4 regions of the Streptosporangium sp. NPDC049644 genome follow, and region 1 is predicted to be linked to each of the others. Evidence: riboswitches for the same ligand, from Rfam matches in the RefSeq annotation. Region 1 holds a riboswitch; each other region holds the start of a gene.

Region 1 (6,395 bases):
CCACGCCCGGGCTGTACTGTTCGGTGAATTTCTCCATGAGGTCGACACTGAAGGATTCGTCCGCGGGATCGTAGACGACAACGGCCTTCCGATAGCCGTCGGCGTTCTGCGAGGTGTGGGAGGGAACCCGGATCTGGTCGGAGTGCCGGGCGAACTCGACCATGATCTGCGCGATCCGGCTGTTCGGCGGAGAGACCTGAAAGTAGTTGCGTGACTTGTGGTCTTCGACCATGTTGCTTCCGGTGACGGAACTGGCTATCACCGGGATGTCCTCGGCGCCCAGCTCCCTGACCGCGGCGAGGGACTCCTCGCGGCTCTGCGTGATACCGACGACGCCCACGATCCGGTCTTCGGCCGCGCGACCGATGATCTTCGCTGCGACGTCCGGGTCATCGGGACTGTCCGGCCTTCGCGCCCCGTACGCGAAACGCTCGCCGGAGTTGGCGATGAGCAACTTGATCTGCATCCGGCTCTGCATGCCCGTCTGCTTCTTCTGCGTGTTCAACCAGTTCTGCGCGGCGATCACTCCGCGCAGGGTCTGCAGGCCGTTGGGGGGAAGGTTGCCGGCTCTGGCACTGAGCGGGGCGAAGAAGACCACGGAGCGGTAGGGCAGGTCAGGATCCAGGCGACTGTTCTGCTCATCGACGATCTTCTCCAGCGCACGTAGCTCCTCGTCCCGGCCCGGAGCGGCGAGACTGCACTCCTGGCCGTCGGTGACCCCCACGATCTCGCCGGTCTCCACCCGCTCGCACGAGTTCTGCTGCCAGGGCCGGAGGTAGTACAGGGTCGTTCCCGCGATGAGTGCCAGCACCAGCGGCAGCAGGACCGGACGTACGTAGTCCGCGAAGCTGTTCGGCCGCACCACGACCCGGGACGGAGGCGCCAGAGCGTTCGCGGCCGCACCATCGTCGTCCTCCGGTGAGAGCGTCACCACGTAGACGCCCTCGGTCGCCGAGCCCTGTGGCTCGGACCGGTAGAGATCGTCGACCCGGTCGGCGATGGCGGACGGCTGCTGCGGGTCGGAGCCGACCGGGACGGCGTAGGACGGCACCGGACCGGTCAGGGCGCCCAGGATCATCAGGAGCGCGGAGTCCTGGGCCCGGACCACGTAGGCATAGGTGTCGAGGAACTGGCGGCTGGGGGTGCCCAGGGCACCGACCTCGCGGAGCAGGACCACGAACGACCACTGCCGCCGCAGGCGATAGATCCACAGCCGCGAGGGCCGGGCGGCCCTCTGCAGATCACGGAGCAGGGCCATCACCAGGATCCGCTGGGTCAGCACCGGGTCCTGCCGGTACCGGCCCTGAGCGGAGAGGTCCAGGGCCGCAGTCAGGAAGTCCCCGCCGGCGCCGGGTATCTGCGGCCCCACCCAGCGCAGGCCACGACCGACCCGGAGCCAGAGGCCGTAGATCCACGCCGGTAAGCCGAACACGAAGAAGCTGAAGACGGTGCGGACCAGGCCGACCAGGCCCTCCTGGCCCAGGGTCCCGGCCAGTTGTGCCAGGGTCGCCAGCCATTTCCTCCGGCGGATGAGCTCCAGATAGAGGCCGTCGCGGAGCTGACCGCGCTTCGCGCCGATCGTGCCGTCCCCCGCCGACGTCCGCAGTACCGCCCGGCAGGTGTGGAACCGCGGCAGCTTGAGCTCACCGCCGTTTCCCCGGGGGAGATTGCGCGCCAACTGGTGGACGAGGTCGTCGAGCAGGTCGATATGCGGCTCGACGTCCCGCAGGCGGGTGTCGTCGATGAGGGCGTACGGGACGAGGGCTCGCCTCGCGCCGTCGCGGGTCTCGCAGAGCCGCTCCTGGTAGTCGACGATCGCCCGCACGGCCGCGTCGTCCGCCGGGTCGGCCTCGATCTCACGTCTGAGCAGGATCACCGGCAGCCTCCGATTATCGGGCCGGTGGCCCGCGAAGGTGTCGAATTTGCCGATCAGGTAGTGGATCCCCAGCGGGAGCGCCACATCAGTCCCCTTTGATGAGACCTGTCATTTGGGAGAGATCAATGGATCGGGTCAAACCGTACTTGAGTCGCACCAGACAATGGTGCCAATTTCTAATTGCACTAACAACGTGTAGTTTCCCCGCATATTTTCTGCTTCGCGCGACGCGAGGGGTTGGGGTACTTATCCAGGAAAGTGATGTTTAATATCACGGTGTCATGCTGTACGGAGAGCTGACAGGAGGCGGTCCGTCTCGCGGTCACCGGCGGGAGAGGGCGCGGGAGACGCCGGTGGCGATGGTGGCGACCAGCACCCAGTTCGCGATCACCAGCTCGTAGGCGATCCACTGACCGGCGCCGACGGGCTGTACGCCTTTTCCTGCCCGAAGTCGATCACCGGGAGCAGCAGATCCAGCGCGTCCAGAGGAGGTGTGGCCGCTTCCCCCCGGGGGCGGACTGAGCGGTCCGCACCGCCGACCCGGAGACTCGCCCCACCGCCGGGTGCCGGCGATGGGACGAGTGCCCCTGTGTCAGGCCGGCGGCACGCGGACAGCCCTGGCGGCGGTGACCATGTTGCGCAGGGAGGCCATGGTCTCCGGGTAGTCGCGGGTTTTCAGGCCGCAGTCGGGGTTGACCCACAGGCGGGCCGGGTCGACAGCCTGAAGTGCGCGCCGCAGGTTCTGCTCGATCTCCTCGGCGGACGGGACGCGGGGCGAGTGGATGTCGTAGACGCCGGGGCCGATGCCGTTCCGGTAGCCGGCGTCGCGCAGGTCGGCGACGAGTTCCATGTCGGAGCGGGCGGCCTCGACGCTGGTGACGTCGGCGTCGAGATCGCCGATCGCATCGATGATCTCCCCGAACTCGGAGTAGCACATGTGGGTGTGGATCTGGGTGGAGTCGGCGACTCCGCAGGTGGCCAGCCGGAACGCGCCGACGGCCCAGGCCAGATAGGCGGCGTGCTCGTCCCCTCGGAGCGGCAGCAGTTCGCGCAGGGCGGGCTCGTCGACCTAGATGATGCGGATCCCGGCGGCCTCCAGATCGTGGATCTCGTCGCGGAGGGCGAGGGCGACCTGGCGGGCGGTGTCGGCCAGGGGCTGGTCGTCGCGGACGAACGACCAGGCGAGCATGGTGACCGGGCCGGTGAGCATGCCCTTGACGGGCTTGTCGGTGAGGGACTGCGCGTAGGTGGCCCAGCCGATCGTCATCGGCTCCGGCCGGAAGACATCGCTGTGCAGGATCGGCGGGCGGACGCAGCGCGACCCGTAGGACTGGACCCAGCCGTGATCGGTGGCGGCGTATCCGTCGAGCCGTTCGGCGAAGTACTGGACCATGTCGTTGCGTTCGGGCTCGCCGTGGACGAGGACATCCAGGCCGAGTTCCTCCTGCAGGGCGATCACTCGCTCGACCTCCTCCCTCATGGCCTGCCGGTAGGCCGCGTGGGTGAGCCGCCCGGCCTTGTGAGCGGCACGGGCCTTGCGGATCTCGGAGGTCTGCGGGAACGAGCCGATGGTCGTGGTCGCCAGGTCCGGCAGGCGCAGCGCGGCCCGTTGGGCGGCGAACCTCGCGGCCCGGTCGCCACGGCGTACCCCGTCACCGAGCATGTCGAGACGGGCCCGGACCCGGTGGTCGACCGTGGCGGTTCCGGGGGCGGGGGCGGCGGAAGGTGAGACCCGGCCGAGGGCGACGACCTCGGCGACCTTCTGCCGGGCGAAGGCCAGACGACCTCGGACGGCCGGGGCCAGCGCGGTCTCGGCGTCCAGGTCGATCGGGACGTGCAGCAGCGAGCAGGAGGTGCTCACCTCGACCTGGTCGGCCAGGCCGAGCAGGACCGCGCAGGTCGCCTTCGCCCGCTGAACGTCGGTACGCCACACATTGCGGCCGTCCACCACCTCGGCGACGACGGTCTTGCGGGGGAGTCCGCCGACGGAGGCGAGCACGCCGAGATTTCCCGGCCCGGCGACGAAGTCCAGACCGACCGCCTCGACCCGGGTCGCGGCCAGCGTGCGCAGCGCGTCCGCGCCGACCGTACCGAAGTAGGCCGCCACCAGAATCCGGGGCCTGTTGGGCAACTCGCCGAGGCGTTCGTAGACACGGGCGAGCGCGGCGATCTCCTCGGCGTTCCGGTCGGCGACCAGGGCGGGCTCGTCGAGCTGTACCCACCGCGCGCCCGCCCCGGCGAGCCGTTCCAGCAGGTCGGCGTAGACCTCGACGAGCTCGTCGAGCAGGTCGAGAGGCCGGAACCCGGCGGGCGCGCCGGGCGCGGCCTTGGCGAGCAGCAGATAGGTGAGGGGACCGACCAGCACCGGGCGGGTCTCCACCCCCAGGTCCCGGGCCTCCGCGTATTCGGCCAGCGGCTTGGACCGTGCCCCGCCGGCCAGCCGGAACCGGATGTCCGGCCCGACCTCGGGCACGATGTAGTGGTAGTTGGTGTCGAACCACTTGGTCATCTCCATCGCCGGGACGTCCTGGACGCCGCGGGCCATGGCGAAGTACCGGTCCAGGCCGGTCAGGTGCCGGTAACGGCCGGGCACCGCGTCGACCATGACACTGGTGTCGAGTACCTGGTCGTAGAGGGAGAACGTGTTCGACGGGATCGTGTCGAGGCCCGCGTCGCGCAGGCCCGTCCAGACCTCCCGGCGCAGGACCTCGGCCGTCTTCGCCAGGGCGGCGGCGTCGGAGCGCCCGGCCCAGTAGTCCTCGGTGGCGAACTTCAGTTCCCGGTGTGCCCCGATACGGGGATATCCGAGGATCGTCGTTTGCATGGCAGCTTCCCTCGCTGAGCCACGGGCGGCCGGGCAGGAGGAAGGAGCGCGTGAACGGCGCGCGTCCCTGGCCCTCCCACGAGGCCGCGGACCACCGCACGCCGAACGGCGCACGGGCGAAAGGCAGGTCTTCGGACTCGTGGGCGCCACACCTGAGACAGGCGTGTCCTACTGGCCGTCGCTTCCCAGGCCGAAAGACCCAGTGCGTGTGACGGCGGTCGTTCCCACTCACCGCTGCGGGGCAGTCCCGGATTCCCACCGGGTTCCCTCTTACGACGTCCAGATCCCAGGGACCTGGACGAACCATCCGCGTCCAGGAGTCTAACCCGCGGGGCGGCCGCCGCCGCATCCATCCCTTATGCATGCTTGCCGCAGTTGCGACTTACTTGCAATAGTGTCCCTATGTCGATCTACTCGCTGCCGGACCTGCCCTACGACTACGCGGCGCTGGAGCCCGCGATCACTGGGGAGATCCTGGAACTGCACCATGCCAAGCACCACGCCGCCTACGTCAAGGGCGCCAACGACACCCTGGAGCAGTTGGAGGAGGCCCGCGCCAAGGACGCGTTCGGCGGGCTCGTCGGGCTGGAGAAGACCCTGGCGTTCAACCTGTCCGGGCACGTCCTGCACTCGATCTTCTGGGACAACCTCTCCCCGGACGGCGGAGACCGTCCCGACGGCGATCTCGCCGCGGCGATCGACGAGAACTTCGGGTCGTTCGAGGCGTTCGCCAAGCAGCTCACCACCGCCACCCAGACCGTTCAGGGGTCGGGCTGGGGCGTACTCGGCTACGAACCGATCGGCAAGCGGCTGATCGTCCAGCAGGTCTACGACCACCATGGCAACGTCGGCATCGGCTCAACCCCGCTGCTGGTGTTCGACGCCTGGGAGCACGCCTACTACCTGCAGTACCGCAACGTCCGCCCGGACTACGTGGCCAAGCTGTGGTCCCTGGTCAACTGGAGCGACGTCGCCGCCCGGTTCGCCGCAGCCACCCAGGGATAAGTGCCCTCATCGAACAGCGGCGCCGGCCGGCAGGCCCGGCGCCGCACATCCCCCCGGGAGCCCGGATGCCTCGCCACTGTGATCGGCTCGACGGACCACGGACCCAGGCCGTCGCCGCCGAGGTCATCGACCTGTACCGGCACTGCTACGCCGCCCCGCCCTGGTCGGAGACCCCCGAGCAGCTCGCCGGATACCCCGCCAAACTCGCCGCCTCCACCGTCCGGCCGGGCTTCACCGCCCTGACCGCCCGCGATCTCACCGGACGGCTCACCGGGATCTGCTACGGCTGGCCCACCCCCACCGACCTGTCAGGCAACCCCGTCTACGACGCCGTTGTCCGCGCCTTCGGCCCGCACACCGCGGCCGCGCTCACCCACGGCGCCCTGGAGGTCGCCGAACTGTTCGTCCACCCCGACACCCAGGGCCAGGGAATCGGCCGGACCCTGCTCACCCGGGCGACCGCGGCCTGGTCCACCGCCTGGCTCATCACCGATCCGGACAGCCCCGCCGCCGACCTCTACCGCCATCTCGGCTGGCAGGAGAGCGGCCCCCTGCCCCGTGACCTCTACCCCCAACTCCAGCTGTCGCTCTTCACCCTGACCACGTCTGTTCAAGATCCGGCGGCGGTGAGGGCCTTTTCGAAGGCGATGTAGGCGTCCGGGGTGAACAGGACGAACCGGAGATCGGTGA
Region 2 (6,395 bases), on a different contig from region 1:
AGTCCGTGCTCACCCGCGAGGGCGAGCGCTACCGGGGCCACGAGTTCCACCGCACGGCCACCGATCCCGGGCACGCGACGCCGCCGCTGTTCCGCTGGAGGGGCGCGGCCGACGGCTTCGCCGAGCCCCTGCTGGCCGCCTCCTACCTGCACCTGCACTGGGCCGGCAGCCCCGAACTGGCCGAACGCCTGGTCGCGGCCATCGCCTGAACCGCCCTCACCCTCGGGGCGTCCGCCCCGGGCCGGCCGATCGCCCGATGGCGACCCGCTCTCGGTCCGGGGCACCTGACCCGCTCAGGCATGGCCGGAGCGGGTCAGCGGTCCTCCAGGTCGCCCTCGATGCTGAGGTACGCCTCCCGCAGGGCCGTCATGATCTCGGGGTCGGGGTGCTCCCACATCTTCCGGTCGGCCGCCTCAAGCAGCCGCTCGGCGATGCCGTGCAGCGCCCATGGGTTCGAGGCGGCCATGAACGCCCGGTTCTCCGGGTCCAGGACATAGGTCGCGGCCAGCCTGTCGTACATCCAGTCGGCCAGCACGCCCGTCGTGGCGTCGTAGCCGAACAGGTAGTCCACGGTGGCGGCCAGCTCGAACGCGCCCTTGTACCCGTGCCTGCGCATCGCCGCCAGCCAGTTGGGGTTGACCACCCGGGCGCGGAAGACCCGCGCGGTCTCCTCGTGCAGGGTCCTGGTCCGCACCGCGTCCGGGCGGGTGCTGTCGCCCACGTACGCGGCGGGCGCCCGGCCGGTGAGCGCCCGCACGGTGGCGATCATCCCGCCGTGGTACTGGAAGTAGTCGTCGGAGTCGGCGATGTCGTGCTCGCGGGTGTCGACGTTCTTCGCGGCCACCGCGATCCGCCGGTAGGCGCTCTCCATGTCCTGCCGCGCCGGTGCCCCGTCGAGGTCGCGGCCGTAGGCGAAGCCGCCCCAGACCGCGTACACCTCGGCCAGGTCGGCGTCGTCGCGCCAGTTCCCGCTCTCCATCAGCGGCAGCAGGCCCGCGCCGTAGGCACCCGGCCGGGAGCCGAAGATCCGCAGGGTGGCCCGCCGCTCGTCGCCGTGCGCGGCCAGGTCGGCGTCGGCATGCGCCCGCACGTAGTTCTCCTCGGCGGCCTCCGCGAGGCCCGCGACCAGCCGTACCGCGTCGTCCAGCATGGTGACGACGTGCGGGAAGGCGTCCCTGAAGAAGCCGCTGATCCGGACGGTCACGTCGATCCTGGGCCGGCCGAGTTCGGCGAGCGGGACCGGTTCGAGGCCGCTGACCCGGCGGGACGCCTCATCCCAGACCGGCCGCACGCCGAGCAGCGCGAGCACCTCCGCCACGTCGTCGCCCGCCGTGCGCATGGCACTGGTGCCCCAGACCGACAGCCCGACGGAGCGCGGCCACTCACCGGTGTCGGACCGGTACCGCTCCAGCAGGGAGTCGGCCATGGCCTGCCCGGTCTCCCACGCCAGCCTGCTGGGCACCGCCCGGGGATCGACGGAGTAGAAGTTCCGCCCGGTCGGCAGCACGTTGACCAGCCCGCGCAGCGGCGACCCGCTCGGCCCGGCGGGGACGTAACCGCCGTCGAGCGCGTGCAGCACCGCGCCGATCTCGTCCGTGGTCCTGGCGAGCCGGGGCACGATCTCCCCGGCCGCGAACCCGAGCACCTTCTCCACGGCGGCCAGGACCCCGGAGCCGGGGTCACCCCCGCCGGCCAGGACGGACGCGGTGACGGGGGAGACGGCGAACGGGTCCCAGCCGCGCTCCTCCATGCCCTCGACGAGGGCGCGGGCCAGCGACTCGGCCTCGTCCACGCTCACCCTCGCGGCGCCGCCGTCCTCGGCCAGGCCGAGGGCCTCACGCAGGCCGGGGAGTGCCTCCTGACCGGCCCAGATCTGGCGGGCGCGGAGCATGGCCAGCACGAGGTCGACGCGGGCCTTCCCCTCGGGGGCGTCGCCGAGCACGTGCAGGCCGTCGCGGATCTGGACGTCCTTGACCTCGCAGAGCCATCCGTCGACGTGCAGCAGGAAGTCGTCGAACCCGCTGTCCTGCGGCCGGTCGTCGACGCCCAGGTCGTGGTCGAGCCTGGCGGCCTGGATCAGCGTCCAGATCTGCGCCCGGACGGCGGGCAGCTTGGCCGGGTCCATGGCCGCGATCGAGGCGTGCTCGTCCAGCAGCTGCTCCAGCCGGGCGATGTCGCCGTAGGTCTCCGCGCGGGCCATCGGCGGCACCAGATGGTCGACCAGTACGGCGTGCGCCCGCCGCTTGGCCTGCGTGCCCTCACCGGGGTCGTTGACCAGGAACGGGTAGACCAGCGGCAGGTCGCCGAGCGCCGCGTCGGGGCCGCAGGAGGCCGACATCCCCGCCGACTTGCCGGGCAGCCACTCCAGGTTGCCGTGCTTGCCGACGTGCACGATCGCGTGCGCGCCGAAGTCGTCGGCCAGCCACCGGTAGGCGGCCAGGTAGTGGTGGCTCGGCGGCAGGTCGGGGTCGTGGTAGATGGCGACCGGGTTCTCCCCGAAGCCGCGCGGCGGCTGGACCATCACCACGAGGTTGCCCGCGCGCAGCGCGGCCAGCACGATCTCGCCGTCGGGGTCGCGGCTCCGGTCGACGAACGACTCGCCCGGCGGCGGCCCCCAGTGCGCCTCGACGTCGTGCCGCAGGTCCTCGGGCAGCGTCTCGAACCACGCCCGGTAGCGCGCGGCCGGGATCCGCACCGGGTTCGCGGCCAGTTGCTCCTCGGTGAGCCAGTTCCGGTCCTGGCCGCCCGCCGCGATCAGCGCGTGGATCAGCGCGTCGCCGTCCAGTTCCGCCACGCCGGGGAAACCGTCTCCGAGGTCGTACCCGGCCTCCGCCATGGCCGTGAGCAGCCTGACCACGCTGGCCGGGGTGTCCAGGCCGACCGCGTTGCCGATCCTGGAGTGCTTGGTCGGGTACGCCGACAGCATCACCGCGATCCGCCGTTCCGGTGCCCTGACGTGCCGGAGCAGGCCGTGCCGTACCGCGATGCCGGCCACCCGCGAGGCCCGCTCGGGATCGGCCACGTACACGGTCAGGCCCTCGTCGTCGACCTCCTTGAAGGAGAACGGCACGGTGATGATCCGCCCGTCGAACTCGGGGATCGCCACCTGGGAGGCCGCGTCGAGCGGGGACAGGCCGTCGTCGTTCTCCCGCCAGGCGTCCCTTCCCGTGGTCAGGCAGAGGCCCTGCAGGATCGGCACGTCCAGCTCGGCGAGCGCGCCGACGTCCCACGCGGAGTCGTCCCCGCCCGCCGAGGCGGTCGCCGGGCGGGTGCCCCCGGCGGCGAGCACGGTGACCACCAGGGCGTCCGCGGCCCGGAGCGTGTCGAACAGGCCGGGCTCGGCGCTGCGCAGGGAACCGCAGTAGACGGGCAGGGCCTGGCCGCCCGCCTCCTCGATGGCCAGGCAGAGCGTCTCGACGAAGGCGGTGTTGCCCGCGACGTGGTGCGCGCGGTAGTAGAGCACGCCGATGACGGGGCCCTCGGTGCGTCGCGCGACACGTTCGAGGGGGCCCCAGCCCGGGGTGGGCGCGGGCGGTGCGAAGCCGTACCCGGTGAGCAGCACCGTGTCGGAGAGGAAGGCGTGCAGCTGGGCCAGGTTCGCCGGACCGCCGTGCGCGAGGTAGGCGTGCGCCTCGGCGCAGACCCCGCCGGGCGCCGTGGACAGCTCCATCAGCTCGGCGTCGGGGGCCTGCTCGCCACCGAGGATCACGACGGGCCGCCGGTCGGCGAGCAGCGCGTCCAGCCCGTCCTGCCATGCCCGCCGGCCGCCGAGCAGCCGCACGACCACGAGGTCCGTGCCCTCGGTCAGCGCGGGCAGGTCCTCGGCGGACAGCCGCGCCGGGTTGCCGAGCCGGTAGTTCGCGCCGCTCGTCCGCGCGCTGAGCAGGTCGGTGTCGGAGGTCGACAGCAGCAGGACGGCGGGTGGCGCGGGTGGTGCGGCCGATCGTGGGGTGGGCGGCACGGAACGCATGCGGAAGTCCTCCCTCGGGGTCCTCGCCCCGGGTCGTCGTCGTCGCGACGGCAGGAGTCTCCTGGCTCCCGGATCAACGCTCACCCCGGCCTTCCCGTCCGTTGCCGGACCGTGGCCTTCGGTGGGGTTCGCTCCCCGGTTACAGTGGCGGGACCGCGCCGGTTTCACACCGGCTTCCTCCCTGCGCCGTCGCCTAGGTCACACTATGCCAGGCGGACATCCGTAAAGAAATGGGAGCTACCATCCACTGCGTGTCAATAACCGACCCTCCCGGAAGAACCCGGGCCGACGTGTGTCCCGGAGCGCTCCAGGTGCACGCCGCGGCCGACGGCGGCCTGGCACGGATCAGGATTCCCGGCGGGGCGCTCACGGCGCGTCAGCTCCGCGTGGTCGCCGCCGCCGCCCGGGAGCTCGGATCCGGCGTGATCGAGCTGACCTCCCGGGCGAACCTCCAGGTGCGCGGCCTCCCGCCGCAGGACGGCGACCCCCTTCCCGCCATGGACCCGGCACGCGACGACGCGCGCGTTCCAGGCGTCGGGTCTTCTCCGGCCGGGGCCTTCGCACGTGACGACGCGCGCGTTCCGGACGACGACCGGCGGCCTTCCCCGGCATCCGACCTCGCCGTGCGGCTGGCCGCCGCCGGGCTGCTGCCGTCGGCCACGCATGAGCGGGTACGCAACATCGTGGCCTCGCCCCTGGCCGGGCGGGCACCCGCGAGCCTGCTCGACGTCCGTCCGCTCGTGTCCCGGCTGGACGGGGAACTCCGCGCCCGGCCCGCGCTCGCCGACCTGCCCGGCCGGTTCCTCTTCGCGCTCGACGACGGCTCGGGCGACATGGCGGCTCTCGGCGCGGACGTCACGCTGCTGCCGGTCGATCCGGTGGACGCCTCGGTGGACGATGTCTCCGAGGTGGCGCTGCTGCTCGCCGGTGCCGACCGGGGGCTGCGCGTCCCCGTCTCCTCCGCCGCCACCGGCATGCTCGCGGTCGCCGAGGCGTTCCTGGCCGAGCGCGCCGAGCAGGGGTCGGGCGCGTGGCGGCTCGCCGAGCTGACCGACGGCCCAGGACGGGTCTCGGCCCGCGTTCTCGGGACGGAGCCGGCTCTCCGGCTGTCCGCCCCCGCCGTACGACGGGCGCGGGCGGCGGGGGAAGGCACGGTCGGGGTCATCGCGCAGCGTGACGGAAGATCGGCCCTCACCGTTCTCGCCGCGCTCGGGCGGCTCACTGCGGCCCAGCTGGAGGCGCTCGCCCGGGCGGCCGAGCACGGCGGGGGAGAGGTCCGGGTGACGCCGTGGCGGACGATCGTCGTCCCAGACCTGCCGCCGCGGGAGGTCGACGGCCGGCGGGCGGCGCTCGCGGACGCGGGCCTGGTCTGCGACCCGGGGTCACCGTGGCTGGGCCTGACCGCCTGCGCCGGCCGGCCCGGATGCGCCAAGGCCCTCGCCGACGTCCACGCCGACGTCCACGCGGGTGTGCACGCGGGTGTGCACACGAACGGCGGCACCGGCTCCGAGTCCGGCGCGGGCGGTCCTGGCGGCGTCCGCCCCCCGCTGAGCCGCACCCGTGCGCTTCCCGTGCACTGGTCGGGCTGCGAGCGGCGATGCGGACGCCCGCGCGGCCGGGTCGTGGACGTGGTCGCGACCGGAGACGGATACCGCGTCGAGGCGGACGGCGTGAGCCGTACGTTCGCCGACGCCGAGCAGACGAGCGCCGCGGTGGCGGCGACTAGAGAGGAAAAGTGATCGACTACATCAGGGACGGGGCGGAGATCTACCGCCGCTCCTTCGCCACCATCCGCGCGGAGACGGACCTCGGCGGCATGCCGCCGGGCGTCGCACAGGTCGCTGTCCGCATGGTGCACGCCTGCGGCATGGTCGACCTCGTCGACGACCTCGCGTGGTCGCCGGGAGTCGTCACGGCGGCGCGCGGGGCGCTGCGCGACGGCGCGCCCGTGCTGTGCGACGCCATGATGGTCGCCTCCGGCGTCACCAGGCGGCGGCTGCCGAAGGCGAACGAGGTGATCTGCACGCTCGGCGACCCGCGGGTGCCGGAGCTGGCGCTGCGGCTGGGCACCACCCGCAGCGCCGCGGCGCTGGAGTTGTGGCGCGACCGGCTCGACGGCGCGGTGGTCGCGATCGGCAACGCGCCGACCGCGCTGTTCCGCCTGCTCGAACTGGTCGAGGAGGGTGCCGGACGCCCGGCCGCGGTGCTGGGCGTGCCGGTCGGCTTCATCGGGGCCGCGGAGTCGAAACTGGCCCTGGCCGAGCACCCGGCCGGACTCGACCACCTGGTGGTGCACGGGCGCAGGGGCGGCAGCGCGATGGCGGCGGCCGCGGTCAACGCGGTCGCGAGCGAGGAGGAGTGAGCGGGTTGAGCAGGGATCTCGGGTGCCTGTACGGGGTCGGGCTCGCGATGGCGGCGGCTGTCG
Region 3 (2,605 bases), on a different contig from region 1:
ACGAACTGGAAGCGGCCCCGTGCACATCGTCACGCCGAGATTTCATGGTCAGTAGATGGTGGCGCGGCTGCGCCCAGCAGTCGGGCGCTCGAGGCGATGGTGGCGTCAGGTTGGGTGAGTTAACGGTGGCCGAGGCCGCTCGTCCCCCATTGGTCGTGATGGATGGCGGCGGCCAGCGGGCGCCGTCGCCGCCATCCGTGCCGTTCCAGATCAGGGGCCTCTTCGAGGTGGGTGACGGGACCGAGACACAGCCACGCGACCGGACGGATCCGAACGGGGATACCGAGCAGGTCCCGCACAAAAGGCTCACGGTAGAACGACACCCAGCCGATGCCGAGCCGTTCGGCGGTCGCGGCCAGCCACAGGTTCTGGATGGCCAGGCACACCGAGTACAGGCCGGCGTCGGCGATGGCGTGGCGGCCGAGCACCGCGGGACCGCCCCTGTCCTGGTCATAGGTGACCACGACGGACAGCGTCGACTCGCGCACTCCGTCGATCTTGATCTGGGCGAACCGCCGGGCGGCCTCGCCATCGAGGGTGGCGGCGAAGGTCGCCCGCTCGTGCTGGACGTGGTCGTGGAAGGCGCCGCGGATCTCGGCGTCGCGCACCACGACGAAGTCCCACGGCTGGGACAGCCCGACGCTGGGGGCGGCGTGAGCCGCCGACAGCACGCGGTGCAGCACCTCGTCCGGCACGGGTCCGCCGGTGAACTGGCCTCGCACGTCGCGGCGGCGATGAATGACATCGTAAAGCTGGCTGTTCATGGGCAGGCTCCCGCTGCGTCGTGCCCCTGGCGGGGCGATGGGCGCGAGGCCGGTCTTCGGACTCCCGGATCAACGCCTGACCGCCCGCCTTCCCAGCCCTTACGAGCCAGTGGCTGTGCTTCGCACGTGGACGGCGGCTTCCCGGTCACCGCGGCGGGCCCGTGCCGGAATCACACCGGCTTCCCGATTCTCCTCGCGACCGCAAGGCACCTCGCAACAGTTCGCCGAGAGTATGGTAGTTGATCACCTCACCGCTTGCGATTGTGGCCGGGCCGGGTCCTTGACCCCTTACAAGAACAATTCGGCAATTCTCAGCGACGCTTGCCGCCTTGCCGGTGAGCGTTCTTGTCCGCGCCGGACTGGGCCTTGCGGCCCAGGTCGCTTTTGGCGCTGGGGCTGTTCGGGTTCTTCGCGGTGTTGGACATGATGCGCGCCTTGGCGCCCTCGTCCCACGGTGTGGGCTTGTCTTTGCTCATGTCCTGGGCCTACCCGGGTGGCTCGGATTCTTTCGGCAATCGCGTCGACCAGCTCGGCGCCGCGAGACGCCGGCACCTCGGCGTGCTCCTGGTCCTCGTCGTCGGGAGGGCTCGCGTTCTTTTCGGCAACCGGCTGTCGAGGGCCTAGTGCTGCGTTCCTGAATGAGGGCGGAGATCCCTGCTGACCTGGGGGTAATGATGGTCTCAGGGGGATTGTCATGCCGAAACTGCTGCATGCGCGTCCGCCGACGGACGCTGAAGAGGAGCGGAAGATCCGCAAGCTGGCCGGGGCTCGTCATGCCCCGGCCGACTGGATCAGGAGAGCGCAGATCATCGTGTTCAGCTGGCAAGGGCTGCGCACCAGTGCCATCGCGGCCAAGCTGGGCTGTCACATGCAGACCGTGCGCGAGCGGATCGAGCGGTTCAACGCCGAAGGCCTGGCCGGGCTGGGCGATCGGCCCGGGGCAGGCCGCAAGCCACGCATCACCGAGCTCGAACGCGGGCAGCTCATCGCGCTGGCGCGCTCGACTCCGCCCGGACGGCTGGTCCGCGACGAGGCCGGGGACCTGGCCGCAGACGAGGAGGCCGGCCCCGCCGAGTGGACGCTGGACAGTCTGACCGCCGCCGCCCGCGCCCAAGGCATCGTCATCGCGCGCAGCCAGGTCCGCCGGATCCTGCGAGCGGAGAAGGTCCGCTGGCGCCATCCCCGCTCCTGGACCACCTCGACCGATCCGGACTTCGCCCCAAAAGAGCCGAGGTCATCGGCCTCTACGCCCAGCCGCCACCCGGCACCACGGTCATCTGCGCCGACGAGCTGGGACCGGTGACCCCGCGCACCTTCGCACCCGCGCCCGCCTGGTCGCCCGACGGACACCGGATCAAAGCGCCGCTGACCTACTCCCGCGGCACCGACAAGAGCTGGGTATACGGCGGCCTGCGCATCCGCGACGGCACCGAACTCACCTTCTGTGCGCCCTCGCGCAACAGCGACGGCTGGATCCAGCTGCTGACCCAGATCGGCAAGGCCAACCGGCGCGGCCCGATCGTGGTCATCACCGACGACCTCTCCAGCCATTCCAGCTGGAAGGTCCGCCAATGGCTACTGCGCCATCCACGGATCCGCCAGGTGTTCATCCCGATCAAGGCCTGCTGGCTGAACCTGGCCGAGGGCTGGTGGCGGCTGCTACGCCGGGCCGCGTTCGCCGGGCAGACCTTCGCTGATGCCACCGAGATCGCCCACGCGGTCACCCTCGCCACCGCGCAACTCAACGCCCGCGCCCACCCCTGGGTCTGGGGGCGACCACCGCCACAGCCCCGAACCCTACGCCGCAAATTCGTCTACCTGCTATGAGGAACGCAGCACTA
Region 4 (6,395 bases), on a different contig from region 1:
ACCGTCCAGATGATCTCCTGAACCCCCGGATCCGCGCCGGTGCCACGCAACAGCGCGAACAGCGCCTGGTTCAGCGGGATCAAAGTCGAGCCGAGCAGGACCGCCAGCGCGAACGCCAGCGGCACCGTGATCCCCATGACGACCAGGACGACGCTCCGGCGGCGTCGGGCCGCTTCCGGAACATCGGGGAGGGCCGGAGCCGTCACTTGGTCAGCTGCTGGTAGAAGGTGAAGGCGTGATCGGGCGCGAGGTCTGGGTGCAAGATCGCGACCAGGTCGGCCAGGATCAGGTCCGGGTGGCCGACGCCGCGCTCGTAGAAGTCGTTGCCGCCCCCAGGCCCGAGCGTCCTGTTCGCCGACCAGACGCTCCCGGACTCGAACGCGCCGAACTTGGCATAACGCGGGTCGGTCTTCTCCACATCGGCCAGGCTCTTCCACTCGTTCACGTTGGCGAGCCACACCTTGGCGTCCTTGGCCTTGGACAGGACGGCCTCCAGGTCCAGGGTGGTGCTGCCGGGGCCCAGCGTGTCCGCCCACGGGTAGGTGCCGCCCGCGTCCTTGATCAGTCCCGCGACGTAGCTGCCTCCGTTGGGCACCGACCACTGCCCCTCATACATCTGGCCAGGTAGCACGGTGACCGGTGTGGCCGCCTTGGCCTTGGCGGCCAGGGCGGTGTAGTCGGCCTCGACCTTGCCGAACACCTCGCCGGCCTTGGCCTCGGTACCGGTCAGCGCGGCCATCACCTTGATCCACTCGGCGCGGCCCAGTGCGGTGGACTCCAGCCATTCCGCGTTGGCCACCACCTTGATCCCGGCCTGACGCAGCGGGCCGTAGGACTTGTCCTCGGTGCCGCCGCTCATCAGCACATCCGGCTTGGCGGCGATCTCCTTCTCGGTGTCGACCTCCTGCCCCTTGGCATACTCGGTGATCTTCCCGGCCTTCACCTGGGCCAGCACCTGAGCCGAGGTGATGTACCCGGCCGACGAAACGCCGCTGAGCCGCTCCAGCACGCCCAGGTCGGTGATGAACGGCAGGTGGGTCGTCGAAGCGGAGAACAATCGCTCGATCGGGGTCTCGACGGTGACCGCTGCGGCCAGCTCACCGGTGAGCGCGGGAGCCGGAGTGCCGCACCGCACCAGCACGTAGGTCTCCGGTTTGGCGCCGGGGGCGGGCTGCTTGACGGTGAGGACCTGATAGTTCTTGGCGTAGGTCAACGTGAAGTTCGTCGCGTGCTCCACCTTCTGCTTGACCGGGAAGTAGTCCCGGCCCGCGTCGAAATCGGTGACGCAGCGGCCCTCGGCCGCCGGGGCCGCAGGCGTGGCCGCCTCCGGGGTGCCACAGGCGGCGACGGCGAATAAGGATGCGAGCAGTGCTGCGGTGATCGAGCGGGGGATGCCCATGCATGCTCTCCTGAAGGCGGGCCGCGGACGCCGTTCCTCGACGGCCTCCGCGACGGTTGGGAGGCCGGGTCACCAGGAGAGTCCGGCACGCCGAGCATGCCCAGGGCCGGTAGGCCGAGGTCCAGGCATGGCGATCGCCGTTCCTCTCTTGGGGAGATCCGCCCCAATTTCTGCGAGGAGGCGACCGCGTGAGTCTCCTGGCTCTCGGGTCGAGGCTCGTCCCGGCCTTCCCACCCTCGCGGGCAGTGGCTTCGTCGGGATTCGCTCGCCGATCACAGTGGCGGGACCGCGCCGGATTCACACCGGCTTCCTCGTTCCGCGCTCGCCTACGCCGACCATGCTCGCACACCACCCATCAACGACAAAGAGCGCACCCCCTGTCAGACTCGGCGTGCCTCCCCGCGTTCGACGGGAGCACCGGCGCGCACACTGTGGAGGATCTGGGCGAGGCCCCCGTACCACGCGCGGCCCGGACCTGTTGGAGTACGCCGGGCCGTCCAGCACCCGCACCTGGCTCGCGCGGACCGCCGGCAGCTCGGCTCGGCCTGGATGGCGGGTCAGCCCCTCCGTACGGGAGACTGGTCTAGTCTCACGATCGTGACGATCAGGAACTCGCACTGCTCCTTCTGCGGTGCGGCCTTCACCCCCGGCCAGTCCTGGCCGCGCACCTGTGCCGGCTGCCGGAACACCTCCTACCTCAACCCGCTGCCGGTCGCGGTGATGGTGCTGCCGGTCGACGACGGCCTGCTGGTGATCCGCCGTGACGTCGAACCACACCGGGGCGGGCTCGCCCTGCCCGGCGGCTACGTCGACATGGGCGAGTCCTGGCAGCGGGCGGCCGTCCGGGAGCTCCGGGAGGAGACGGGAATCGTCGTCGACGCGGACGAGGTGCGCCTCCTCGACGTGCTCAGCGCCCCCGACGGCACCGTACTGATCTTCGCTCTGGGGCCGAGGACCCTTTCGGCCGCCCTCCCGCCGGTCACGTCCACGGCCGAGACGACGGAGTGGCTGCTGATCGACGGGCCGAGGGAACTGGCGTTACCGCTGCACACCAGGATCGTGGCGAAGTACTTCGAACGAAACGATCACTAGGGGCACGGACTGGCGGGGCGACCTGTCCGGCTACTCGGCGGGCTCCGGGACACGCCAGGCAAGGCCGGTGCCCTCCACCTGGACGCCGACCCTGGTGCCGGTGGCCATCGGGTCGGCCGGAGCCGGTATTCGCGCGGTGACGTGCGTGCCGTCGCGCAGGCGCACGGTGACCAGCGCGTCGTGGCCGTGAAAGTCATCGCCGGTCACGGTCGCGATCACGGCCTGCGGGGCCGGTGGCGCGGTGATCCGGACCTGTTCGGGACGTACCAGCACGGTGAGCGCCCCGTGACCGGAAGGGAGTCCGGCCACCGCGACCGGACCGAGCGCGGTGCTCAACACCGCCGGATCGTCGCGGTGGCCGGGCTCGGCCTGTGCGGGCAGCAGGATCGCGTCACCGACGAAGGTGGCCACCCAGGCGTCGGCGGGCCAGCGATAGACACTCGTGGGTGAGCCGTGCTGGACGATCACGCCTTCGCGCATGACCGCGATCTGATCGGCCGTCGACAGTGCCTCGCCCTGGTCATGAGTGACGAGGATCCCGGTCGCGCGGTCCGCGCGCAGCGCGGACCGCACATCGTGCCGCAACTCCGCGCGCAGTCCGGCGTCGAGCGCGCTGAACGGCTCGTCCAGCAGGATGAGAGAAGGCCGCGGCGCCAGGGCGCGGGCGACCGCCACCCGTTGTTGTTGTCCTCCGGACATCTGATGCGGCATCCGCTCGCCGTACCCGGCCAGGCCTACCAGGCTCAGTGCCTCGTCGATCCGGCCACGACGCCGCTCGGCCCGGCTCAGCCCGTATCCCACGTTGTCGCGTACCGACAGATGAGGAAAGAGCGCGCCCTCCTGCGGCACGATCACGATCTGGCGCCGCTGGGGCGGCGTGTGCGCGGTGGGGCCGGCGACCACTTGCCCGTCGACGACGATCTCGCCCGCGTCGATCCGCTCGAAGCCCGCGACGCAGCGCAGCAAGGTCGTCTTCCCGCAACCGGAGGGACCCAGCACAGCCGTCAGGGTGCCGCTCGGCACGGTAAGATCGACACCGTCGAGAGCCGCGACAGTTCCGTAGCGCCGGACGATCCCGCGTAGTTCCAACCGGCTCACCGCTGAACCTCCTTGCTGAGAATCCCGGTACGCGCGGCCAGCAGCCACGTGGGCACCGACGACAACACCACGAGCAACACCGCATAAGGCGCCGCACCGGCGTAGGCGGCCACCGCCGTGTTCGTCCACAGCTCAGTGGCGAGGGTGTCGACACCGGTCGGGCGTAGCAACAACGTCGCCGGCAGTTCTTTCATGCAGGTGAGGAAGACCAGCGCCGCGCCGGCACCGATGCCCGGCAGCGTGAGCGGCAGGGTCACCGTACCCAGCACCGCCAGCGGCCCGCGCCCCAGGGACCGGGCGACCTCTTCGAGTACGGGCGGCGCCTGGGCCGTCGCCGTGGCGACGGCGGTGACGGCCAGCGGAAGGAAGAGCGCGGCGTAGGCGAGCGCGAGCAGCCAGGTCGTCTGATAGAGCGGGTAGGCGACGTTGATCCCGAAGAACACCAGGGACAACCCGATCACCACCCCGGGCAGGGAGTGGCTGAGGTAGCCGAGCCGTTCCAGCGTCGCGGACAGACGACCGGGCACACGGGCACTCAACACCCCCAGCGGCAGCGCGAGCAACATGGTCAACGCCGTCCCCGCCAGGGAGAGCCACAGGGAGTTGCCCGCGGCCACCATCACCTCCGGCCAGGTTCCCGGGCGGGAGACACCCTCGGCCATCCGCCGGGCGAGGCTGAACGCGGTGACGCCGAGAGCCGAAACCGCGACGGCCAGCAGCGCGGCCACCGCGGGCCAGCGCGCCCGGCCCAGGCCGGCCCTGCCCGGCGGGCGGCGGGTGCCGTTCAACCGGGCGTAGCGAGCCCCGCGCCGCCGGGTCGCGCCTTCCCCCGCCAGGACGAGCACGGTCAGCGCCACGAGCACGGTCGACAGCACCAGCGCGCCGGTCCGGTCGAAGCCGAGGTCGAACGCCAGGAAGATGGCGCGGGTGAAGGTGTCGGCGCGCACGATCGAGACCGCGCCGAAGTCCGACAGCACATAGAGCGCCACCAAGAGCCCGCCGCCGGCGATCGCGGGGCGGATCTGGCGCAGCGTCACCTGTGTGAAGGTGCGCCAGCCGCCGTGGCCCAGCGATCGCGACACCTCCTCCTGAGCCGGGTCGGCACCGGCCAGGGCCGCGGCCACCGGCAGCAGGACATAGGGATAGGAGCACAGCGTCAGCACCAGGGCCGCCGCCCAGAAGCCCTCGAAACCATCCACCGTGGACACCCAGGCGAAACCGGCGATGTAGGTCGGCACCGCGAGAGGCAGAACGGCCAGGACGGCGAAGACACGGCGGGCCGGCAGATCGGTGCGCACGAGCAGGAAGGCCGAGCCGACACCGAGCACCAGGCAGCCGGCGGTCACCACGGCCGCCAGGGCGAGCGTGCCCGCGGCCAGCGCCGCGACCCGCCCGGTCAACAGTTCCTCGGCGATCCGGACGCCGCCCGCCTCGGCGGTCCTGACCGCGAGATAGACCAGCGGGATCAGGGCGACCGCCACGGCCACCACGGACGACGTGAGCAGCACGGGCCGTGCCGGCCGCGGCGACCGGCCACGGCCCCGTGGCCGGCTCGCGCTTTCTGTCGTGGGGCTACTGGGGTGTGGCGGCGGAGACCCGCCGCGCCCCTTCTGCCTCGCGGAGAGCGATGACCTTCTCAGGGGACCAGTCCCGATTCCTTGATGAGCGCGATCGTCGCCTCAAGCTGGTCGAGGTCGTTCAGGTCGACCGCGGGAACCTTCAGGTCCTTCAGCGCGGGCACTCCTGCGGGCGATGCGGCTTCGGCGATGACGGGGTACTCGAAGGTCTCCTCGGCGAAGTACTTCTGCGCCTCGGCGCTGAGCAGGTAGGTGACGAAGGCCTGCACGTCAGGATTCTGAGCGGCCTTCTTCAGCACGCCGACACCCGCCACGTTGACCAGGGCGCCGCTGTCGCCGTCGGGGAAGAAGTGCAGCTTGGCGGTGAGCGTGTCAGGCGTCGCCCCCTTCTCCTTGGCCAGCTCGCCCAGGTAGTAGTGGTTGATCAGGCCGACGGCGAGCTTGCCGGAGTCGACCTCCTCCAGGATCGGGCCATTGCCTTCACGGATCTGCGGGTCATTGGCCTTGAGCCCGGCCAGCAACTCCTTGGCCTTGGCCTCTCCATGCTGCACGGTCACAGCGGTGACGAACGCCTGGAAGGACGCGTTGGTCGGGGCCACCCCGACCTTGCCCTTCCAGGCCGGATCGGTGAGGTCGAACACCGAGGTGGGCAGCCGGTCGGCGGGCACCAGGTCGGGGTTGTAGACCAGCACCCGCGAACGGGCGGTGACACCGACCCATTCCCCGCTCTTGGCCCGATAGGTGGCCGGCACCTGGTCGAGCACGGCGGCCGGCAGCGGCGCGAACATGCCCTTCTTGGCCACGGCGCCGAGCGCGCCGGCGTCCTGGGCGAAGAAGGCGTCCGCCGGTGACCTCTCCCCCTCTTCGAGAAGCTGGGTGGCCATGGCCGCGGTGGCGGCGTAACGGGCTTCGACCGCGATGCCGCTCTGCGCGGTGAACTTGTCCAGCAGAGGCTTGACCAGCGACTCGCTGCGCCCGCTGTAGACGGTGATCTTCTTCTCGGCCGTCGGGTCGGCGGTGTCCGTGGATTCACCGCACGCGGCCAGCCCGAGGACGAGAACACCGGTGGCGGCCAGTGCGAGCACAGTTTTGGGGAGGAATGTCGGCACTGCGGTACTCCTTCGGTCCCGGAGAAGAGCCCCGGCTACAACTACATCGCTGTAGAAGTTAGCAGAGGCTAACCTAAGGGTCTTCTATGGGGGCCCGATGGGCACCGTAGGGCATCTGGC

What was found. A riboswitch is a leader RNA that binds a small molecule or an ion and turns the genes downstream of it on or off. The one in region 1 is predicted to bind cobalamin.
Region 2: it holds a riboswitch for cobalamin, as region 1 does, so the genes downstream of both, cobN (cobaltochelatase subunit CobN) here and metE (5-methyltetrahydropteroyltriglutamate--homocysteine S-methyltransferase) in region 1, are expected to answer to the same signal.
Region 3: it holds a riboswitch for cobalamin, as region 1 does, so the genes downstream of both, bluB (5,6-dimethylbenzimidazole synthase) here and metE (5-methyltetrahydropteroyltriglutamate--homocysteine S-methyltransferase) in region 1, are expected to answer to the same signal.
Region 4: it holds a riboswitch for cobalamin, as region 1 does, so the genes downstream of both, AB0J58_RS15800 (ABC transporter substrate-binding protein) here and metE (5-methyltetrahydropteroyltriglutamate--homocysteine S-methyltransferase) in region 1, are expected to answer to the same signal.

What each region holds. Positions count from the first base shown of each region.
Region 1 covers NZ_JBFAOJ010000094.1:6,012-12,406, forward strand. Annotated here, with positions in the region: gene AB0J58_RS35620 (hypothetical protein) at 1-1,960, opposite strand, end outside; partial or broken gene metE (5-methyltetrahydropteroyltriglutamate--homocysteine S-methyltransferase) at 2,469-4,700, opposite strand; cobalamin riboswitch at 4,805-5,023, opposite strand; gene AB0J58_RS35630 (superoxide dismutase) at 5,103-5,705, shown strand; gene AB0J58_RS35635 (GNAT family N-acetyltransferase) at 5,771-6,358, shown strand; gene AB0J58_RS35640 (O-acetyl-ADP-ribose deacetylase) at 6,316-6,395, opposite strand, start outside.
Region 2 covers NZ_JBFAOJ010000006.1:92,413-98,807, forward strand. Annotated here, with positions in the region: gene AB0J58_RS05130 (cobyrinate a,c-diamide synthase) at 1-209, shown strand, start outside; gene cobN (cobaltochelatase subunit CobN) at 314-3,970, opposite strand; cobalamin riboswitch at 4,002-4,206, opposite strand; gene AB0J58_RS05140 (precorrin-3B synthase) at 4,222-5,709, shown strand; gene AB0J58_RS05145 (precorrin-8X methylmutase) at 5,706-6,332, shown strand.
Region 3 covers NZ_JBFAOJ010000045.1:42-2,646, forward strand. Annotated here, with positions in the region: gene bluB (5,6-dimethylbenzimidazole synthase) at 120-764, opposite strand; cobalamin riboswitch at 794-993, opposite strand; gene AB0J58_RS24135 (hypothetical protein) at 1,076-1,240, opposite strand; gene AB0J58_RS24140 (helix-turn-helix domain-containing protein) at 1,459-2,067, shown strand; gene AB0J58_RS24145 (transposase) at 2,064-2,591, shown strand.
Region 4 covers NZ_JBFAOJ010000023.1:14,939-21,333, forward strand. Annotated here, with positions in the region: gene AB0J58_RS15795 (iron ABC transporter permease) at 1-137, opposite strand, end outside; gene AB0J58_RS15800 (ABC transporter substrate-binding protein) at 203-1,399, opposite strand; cobalamin riboswitch at 1,569-1,765, opposite strand; gene AB0J58_RS15805 (NUDIX domain-containing protein) at 1,997-2,491, shown strand; gene AB0J58_RS15810 (ABC transporter ATP-binding protein) at 2,522-3,589, opposite strand; gene AB0J58_RS15815 (iron ABC transporter permease) at 3,586-5,097, opposite strand; gene AB0J58_RS15820 (iron ABC transporter substrate-binding protein) at 5,226-6,275, opposite strand.